Linked DNA regions of Salinigranum rubrum. The protein of the gene in region 2 binds, or shares a complex with, the protein of the main gene of each other region. Links are inferred from orthologs where the notes say so. Each region holds a gene or a part of one and is shown on either strand. Other genes may lie near its edges.

The links.
Region 1: the proteins of fen (region 2) and pcn are in contact, whole or in part, in a crystal structure (PDB 1RXZ), measured with the Archaeoglobus fulgidus proteins. The link is inferred for Salinigranum rubrum from one-to-one orthologs. Residues at the interface, in WP_010877775.1 of Archaeoglobus fulgidus: Lys326, Ser327, Thr328, Gln329, Ala330, Thr331, Leu332, Glu333, Arg334, Trp335, Phe336; in WP_010877842.1 of Archaeoglobus fulgidus: Asn43, Val44, Ala45, Met46, Pro120, Arg121, Pro123, Leu125, Gln151, Met192, Ser194, Asn218, Tyr219, Pro220, Ile237, Leu238, Ala239, Pro240, Arg241, Ile242, Glu243, Ser244.

The regions. Positions count from the first base shown.
Region 1 is NZ_CP026309.1:3,930,083-3,933,355, forward strand. The notes cover bases 222-3,179. They hold pcn (proliferating cell nuclear antigen (pcna)), read left to right. Parts: upstream 222-1,301; coding sequence 1,302-2,057; downstream 2,058-3,179. Other genes in these bases: C2R22_RS19355 (ABC transporter ATP-binding protein), read right to left, coding at 222-852; C2R22_RS19365 (UPF0175 family protein), read left to right, coding at 2,217-2,438; C2R22_RS19370 (hypothetical protein), read left to right, coding at 2,435-2,986; C2R22_RS19375 (histidine kinase N-terminal 7TM domain-containing protein), read right to left, coding at 3,003-3,179. In the rest of the region: more of C2R22_RS19355, read right to left, coding at 1-221; more of C2R22_RS19375, read right to left, coding at 3,180-3,273.
Region 2 is NZ_CP026309.1:2,557,028-2,560,220, reverse strand. Bases 247-3,124 are described here. They hold fen (flap endonuclease-1), read right to left. Parts: upstream 2,237-3,124; coding sequence 1,256-2,236; downstream 247-1,255. Other genes in these bases: C2R22_RS12580 (GNAT family N-acetyltransferase), read right to left, coding at 2,550-3,124; C2R22_RS12590 (universal stress protein), read left to right, coding at 781-1,215; C2R22_RS12595 (aminotransferase class III-fold pyridoxal phosphate-dependent enzyme), read left to right, coding at 247-689. Also shown: more of C2R22_RS12595, read left to right, coding at 1-246; more of C2R22_RS12580, read right to left, coding at 3,125-3,155. UniProt on the Methanocaldococcus jannaschii protein: Structure-specific nuclease with 5'-flap endonuclease and 5'-3' exonuclease activities involved in DNA replication and repair.

The DNA.
Region 1 (3,273 bases), 1.4 Mb from region 2 along the record:
CACCTCTTCGATGGGCGGCTCTTCGATTTCGAGGTCGACGACGACGTGGTCGCTCAGCGCGGCCAGAAGGTCGTTGTAGTCACCCGCGAACGTGAACCGCACCTCGCGGTCGACCTGTTCGAAGGAGACGACGCCGTCGAGCGCCAAGTCGCGCTCGTCGAGTGGCTCCGCGGTGTGAAGGTGGACGCGCTTGCCGCCGCGCTCCAGCAGGGTGTCGACGTCCTCGACGGTGACGAGTCGCCCGTCGCGGATGATGCCGACGCGGTCACAGACGCGTCTGACCTCGCCGAGGATGTGCGAGGAGAAGAACACCGTCTTGCCCGCGTCGCGCTCGTCACGGACGAACCGGTTGAACGCCGCCTGTTTGAGCGGGTCCAGTCCCGACGTCGGTTCGTCCATGATGAGCAGGTCGGGGTCGTGCATGAACGCCTGGACGATGCCGAGCATCTGCTTGTTCCCCGTCGAGTACTCCCGGATCCGTTTCTCCAGCGGCGGCGTGAACAGGTCGAGGAGTTCGTCGCGTCGGCTGTCACCCTTCAGTGCCGCCTGATAGTCGAGGAACTCCTCGCCGGTGACGCTGCCGTCGAAGGCGGGTTCGCCGGGGAGGTAGCCGATGTGTGCTTTCGCTCGGCGGAGCTCTCTCGGCTCTCGAACGTCGTGGCCGAGCACGGTCGCAGAGCCCGCAGTGGGCGACTGGAACCCGAGGAGCGTCCGGATGGTCGTACTCTTGCCCGCCCCGTTCGGGCCGAGGTAGCCGAACACTTCCCCCGTCTCGACGGTGAACGTCAGGTCGTCGTTAGCGAGGACCCCGTCGTACGATTTGCTCAACCCTGATACCTCGATAGCCGTCATCTCTCTGGGAGTTCGTGCCGCTGTGTCCGTCCCGAACCGCTCGTACGAACGGTCCTAAGAGCAACGGCCTCACACATAAAGGCGGGGTGAGACCGGGACGCCCGCTCGGCGACGGTGCGTCTACCAGGGAAACAGTAGTATACGCATATCGATACGTTTCCTCCGAGCACAGGAAGGAAAGGGGAGACCCGGTGGGTCTTCATCCGGGGAGGGGGGATGAAATCGAAGCCATCCGGGGCGTCCTGCACGCCACAGGACACCGACTGTTCGGAGGCGTATCACTTCAAATTATCTGTAATATATTTTGGTATTCTCTGAACATGTACGATAACCGGGGAGACGTGAGCGAGGGCTCGATCCGAGTGGGATGGTCGGCGTCACGGACACGGCACGCACGAGAGACGCCGAATCAGGAGTATTTTTAAGACTGCTGTCCTACCTGCGGGTACATGTTCAACGCCATCGTGAGCGCCGCGACGCTCCGCGACGCGCTCGACTCAGTGAGCGTCCTCGTCGAGGAGTGCAAGATCCGGTTGAACGAAGACGACCTCTCGATCACCGCCGTGGACCCCGCGAACGTCGGGATGGTCGACCTCACCCTGGAGGCGGCCGCGTTCGAGTCGTACGAGGCCGACGGTGGGGTCATCGGCGTCAACCTCAACCGACTCGAAGAGATCGCGAAGATGGCGAACGCCGACGACCTCGTCCACCTCGAACTCAACGAGGAGACCCGCAAACTCCACATCCAGATCGACACGGCGGACTCGCAACTGTCGTACACGCTGGCGCTCATCGACCCCGATTCGATTCGGAAGGAGCCGGACATTCCCGACCTCGACCTCCCCGCCAGCATCGTCCTCGAAGGCGCCCAGCTCGACCGCGGTATCAAGGCCGCCGACATGGTCTCGGACCACATCTCGCTGCGCGTCGACGAGGAGGAGGAGACGTTCCACATCGAAGCCGAGGGCGACACCGACGACGTCGACCTCACGCTCACGAAGGCCGACCTCATTTCGCTCTCTGCGGGCCCGGCGAACTCGCTGTTCTCGCTCGACTACCTCAAAGACATGAACAAGGCGATTCCGAAAGACGCCGAGGTGACGGTCGACCTCGGCGAGGAGTTCCCGGTCAAACTCCACTACAGTATCGCCGAGGGGCAGGGGCAGGTCACGTACATGCTCGCACCGCGCATCCAGAGCAACTGAGCGGGCGTTCACCCGAAGGCGTGGCGACCGGAAGCGGCCGTGGCCTCCCGAACCGAACGCGCTGATTCTCCGACGCGCGCCCGCTCCCGTCCGGACGCGAGCGTCGGCGCCGGAGTCGAACCGTACTTTCATACTGAGCGACCGAGTACGTCTCCGAGAATGACAGACTCGGGTCCGAACGAGACGGACGAGCGGCTCGTCGCGGCCGTCGGCCAGTACGCCCTCGGCGAGTTGACGCTCGGGCAGGCGGCGGAGCGAGCGAACTGTTCGCGGTTCGAGTTGGCCGAGACGCTCCGGGCGTCGAGCGTCGAACTCCGACTCGGGAGCGAAGCGACGGGGACGGCGCGGGGAGAACTCGACGTCGCTCGCGCGGTCAGATGACCGCCGACAGCGAGTCACGAGCGTCGTACGACCGGCTCTACCTCGACGCGACGGTCCTCGCGAACCTCGCAGTCGCCGACCTCGTCGGGGTCGTTCCCGAGACGGTCGACAACCCCCGCACCTCCTACGCGGTTCGCGCCGAACTCGACGCGGGCGTCGTGGCGGGGTTCGAACCCCTCACGCGGGCGCTCGCCGGTCTCTCGGATCCGCTCGACGAGTCGTCGACCGGCGACATCACCGTGGCGGGGTCGCTCGTCCGGCAACGCAAGCCCGAGTTCTTGGACCGGCTCTCGCGGAGCGAGGCGTCGGTTCTGTACCAGGCGTGGGCCGCCGGCGTCCCCCTGGCGACGGACGACCGGGACGTCCGAGCGGTCGCCGCCACCTACGGCGTCCCGACGACGGGGTCCGTCGGCCTCGTCGCCCGCGCCGTCGAGCGAGGCGTGCTCTCGGTCGAAGCGGCCGACGGAGCGCTCGCGACGTGGCGTGACGCGGGCGTCTCGGTTCCCGTCGACTCCGTCCGTGAACTCACAACGGACGACACGGACTGACGAGAACGCCCCGGTCTCAGAGCCGGAACCGGACCGTCGTTCCGTTCTCGGTCACCTCGAATTCGGGGTCGGGACCCAGCCAGCGGCACCCCCACTGAACGAGCCACAGGCCGAGCCCGCTGCCGTGCGTGAGCGGCGTCTCCTCCCCCTCGGTGACGACCCCGAGTTCGTCGTCAGGGATGCCCGGCCCGTCGTCCTCGACCTCGATGACGACGTCGTCCACGCGACTGTCGCCGTCGCCGCCGTCGGTGGTCGCCGTCCGAGCCGTCACCGAGACCGAGGGAGAG
Region 2 (3,193 bases):
AGTCGCGCCTGCGCCGGAAACTCGACTCCGACCGCGGACACCTCCCGCCCGAAGAAGTGGCGTACATCGTCCTCGAACCCGTCCAGGGCGAGGGGGGCTATCGGTTCCCGAGCGAGGCGTTCACCGACGAGGTGGCGGCGCTCGCCGAGGAACACGACATCACCCTCGTCGTCGACGAGATTCAGACGGGCCTGGGGAGAACAGGAAAGTGGTGGGCGACGGACCACTCGGCGCTCGAACCGGACCTCATCTGCTCGGCGAAGGCGCTCCGGGTGGGCGCGACCGTGGGGCGGGAGGACCTGTTCCCCGACGAGGAGGGCCGCCTCTCGTCGACGTGGGGCGCGGGCGACCTCGTCGCCGCCGCGGGCGGGGCGCTCACCATCGACCTCATCGAGGAACGCGACCTCCTGGCGAACGCCACCGCGCGGGGCCGGCAGTTCGTCGAACTCCTCGAAGACGCCGACCGCACCGTCGTGGAAGACGTCCGCGGACTGGGGCTCTTACTCGCCGTCGAGTTCGATTCGAAGGAACGACGCGACGCGGTTCAGGAGGCGGCGCTCGCGCGCGGACTGTTGACGCTCGGCTGTGGGCACCAGACCCTTCGAATTCTCCCCCCGCTGGACGTCACCGAGCGGGAGATCGACCTCGGAGCCGACCTCCTCACGCAGGCGATCGACGACGTCTCCTGACGCCGCCTTCGCGGCTCCGAGTCGATTCCTTCTCACGCGCCGGGGACCGGCCGCCCGTGTTTTGGAACCGGCGATGGAAGGACTCTCCGTGATGTACCAGACGATCCTCCTGCCCACCGACGGGAGTCCCGGGTCCGAACTGGCCGTCGACCACGCGCTCGACCTCGCGCGGCGGTACGACGCGACGCTGCACCTCCTCTACGTGGTCGACACGGACATCGTGAACCACTACGCCGGTATCGACGCCATCGAGGGCGTCGAGCACGCTCTCCAGTCACACGGCGCGGACGCGCTCGAAGCGGCCGCCGCGCGGGCCACAGACGAGGGCGTCCCGGTCGAACAGCACGTCGTCGAAGGCTCCCCGCACGAGGCTATCCTCGACGCGATTCCGATGGTCGGGGCGGACCTCGTCGTGATGGGAACCGAGCGGCGGAGCGACGAGTACCACCGCCTCGTCGGGAGCGTGACAGAGCGCGTCGTCCGAACGGCCGACGTGCCCGTCCACGTCGTGAAGGCGGCGGTCTGACCGACGATCCGACCGCCGGGGTCGGGCACGGGAGTCGGAGTCAGGTCCAGCGGTCGAGCCCCGTCTGCACGAGCGACTCGTCGATGCGCTGAAACCCCGTCTCGACCTCGCCCTCGTCGACCTCCCACTCCTCGACGACGTAGCGCCGCGCGGCGTCGAGGTCCGGGTCGATGTCGGGGTCGAACTCGTACTCGTCGGTCACCGGCGGGTCGAGGAAGAGGTCGCGGACGCGGTCGGCGTTCGGGATGTGGTCGCCTCTCGCGTCGAGGACGCCCCAGAGGTCGCCGTGTTCTTTGACTTCTTTCACGGCCGTCTTCGGGCCGACGCCCCTGATTCCCTGGTTGAAGTCGGTGCCACAGAGGATGGCGACGTCGACCAGTTGCTCCCACGTGAGGTCGTTCCGTTCGAGGGTCGCGTCGAGGCTCATCAGTTCGGGGACGCCCTTGCTCGTCAGGCCGCGGAGCGTGTACGGCGCGCCAAAGAGGAGCGTGTCGTAGTCCTCGCTCCCGACGTAGTCGGCGTCACCCGTCCGCGCCATGTACGACGCCTGCGCCTCCCCCTCGGCGGGCGCTTCGATGTACGGCACGTCGAGGAGCGAGAGGAGTTCGCGCGTCGTCTCCTGGATGACGGGCGTGAGCCGCTGGGTGCGCGCTTCGAGGCGGGCGGCCTCGACCGTGTCACCCCGTTCGCGCGCGTCCTCCAGTCGCTCCTGTGCCTTCTCCTTGGCCTCGCGGCGCTTCTCCACCTCGTCGTCCTTCAACTCCGTCACGCCGCCGTCGAAGACGAACACCGGTATCAGGTCGTGCTCGAAGAACTTGGGGAGTCCCTGGACGAGGCCGACGAGGTTCGCCACCTCCTCGCCGTCCTCGGTGGTGTACACCTCGTCGCGGGTCCACTTCACCGTCGTCGTGAGATAGCGGTAGAGCCAGTTGTGCGCGTCGACGGCGACGACGCTGCCGGCGATGTCGTCCCACGCGACGTCCGAGAGATGCGCGAGGCTGCGGAGGTCTGCGTTTCCCATCGTTCGGGCTCTCGGCGCGGAGCGTCTTAATCACACGGCGTTTCGTCGAGCGGAAGACGGAAGGGGTTCGGCACGCGGTGAACGGTTCGGCGGCCGAGTCGGTGAGGTACTCGTCGAGCATGACCCATCCCTCGATACGAGCGGAACCCGTCTCTCGATACGTGAACGTCGCGCGGGACACGGGCGCAGTGAGGCCACAGTCCTCCCCAGCCGACTCGGACGCGAACTCACTCCGTTCGCTCGCGTCCTCGTCCCTCGCGCGACGGGACGACCGACGTCGTCCCGGCCGCGCCACCGCACCCGTGCACTCGTCTTACTCTCCCTCCGGCGCGTCGACGCGCTCCGGCGGCCCTGCATCCTCCCTCGTCGCCAGAAACGCCCGCTCCTCTTCGGTGCAGTCGCGGGCGCGAAAGACGTCCAGCCCGCGCTGGTAGGTGTCGGCGTCGACCTCTCCCTCCACTCGAAGCTCACGGTCCAGCACCACCTCGGCCAGTCCGGTCTCTCTGCCGGTGTAGGCGAAGCCGACCTTCGAGAGCGCCTCGTAGGAGAAGACGTTGTTCACGGCGATACGACACCGCGCGTAGCCGCGCTCGCGGGCGCGCTCGCAGACGAACGCGACGAGGTGTGGGCCGATACCTTCGCCCCGGCGGTCCCCCCGAACGGTCACGTACCGGAGCCACAGGGTCTCGGGATCGGTTCGGTCCTCGTTGAACGCGACGGCGGCGACCACCGTCGGATCGCCGATCTGTGGGGGTTCGTCCTCGTCCACGTCGAGGGCCAGCGGGTCGGTCCTGTCGCGGACGACCGCCACGCCCGTCGAGGAGGTGACGAACTTGCCGGCGTACGCGAACGCCCGGTAGTCGAGCCGGAGCCGCGGCCCCTCTTCCCCATCGGGCCAGCCGAGAAACGCGTACTCCATAGCGACAGAAGGCCGACGAGCGGCCTGTGTCTTTCCCT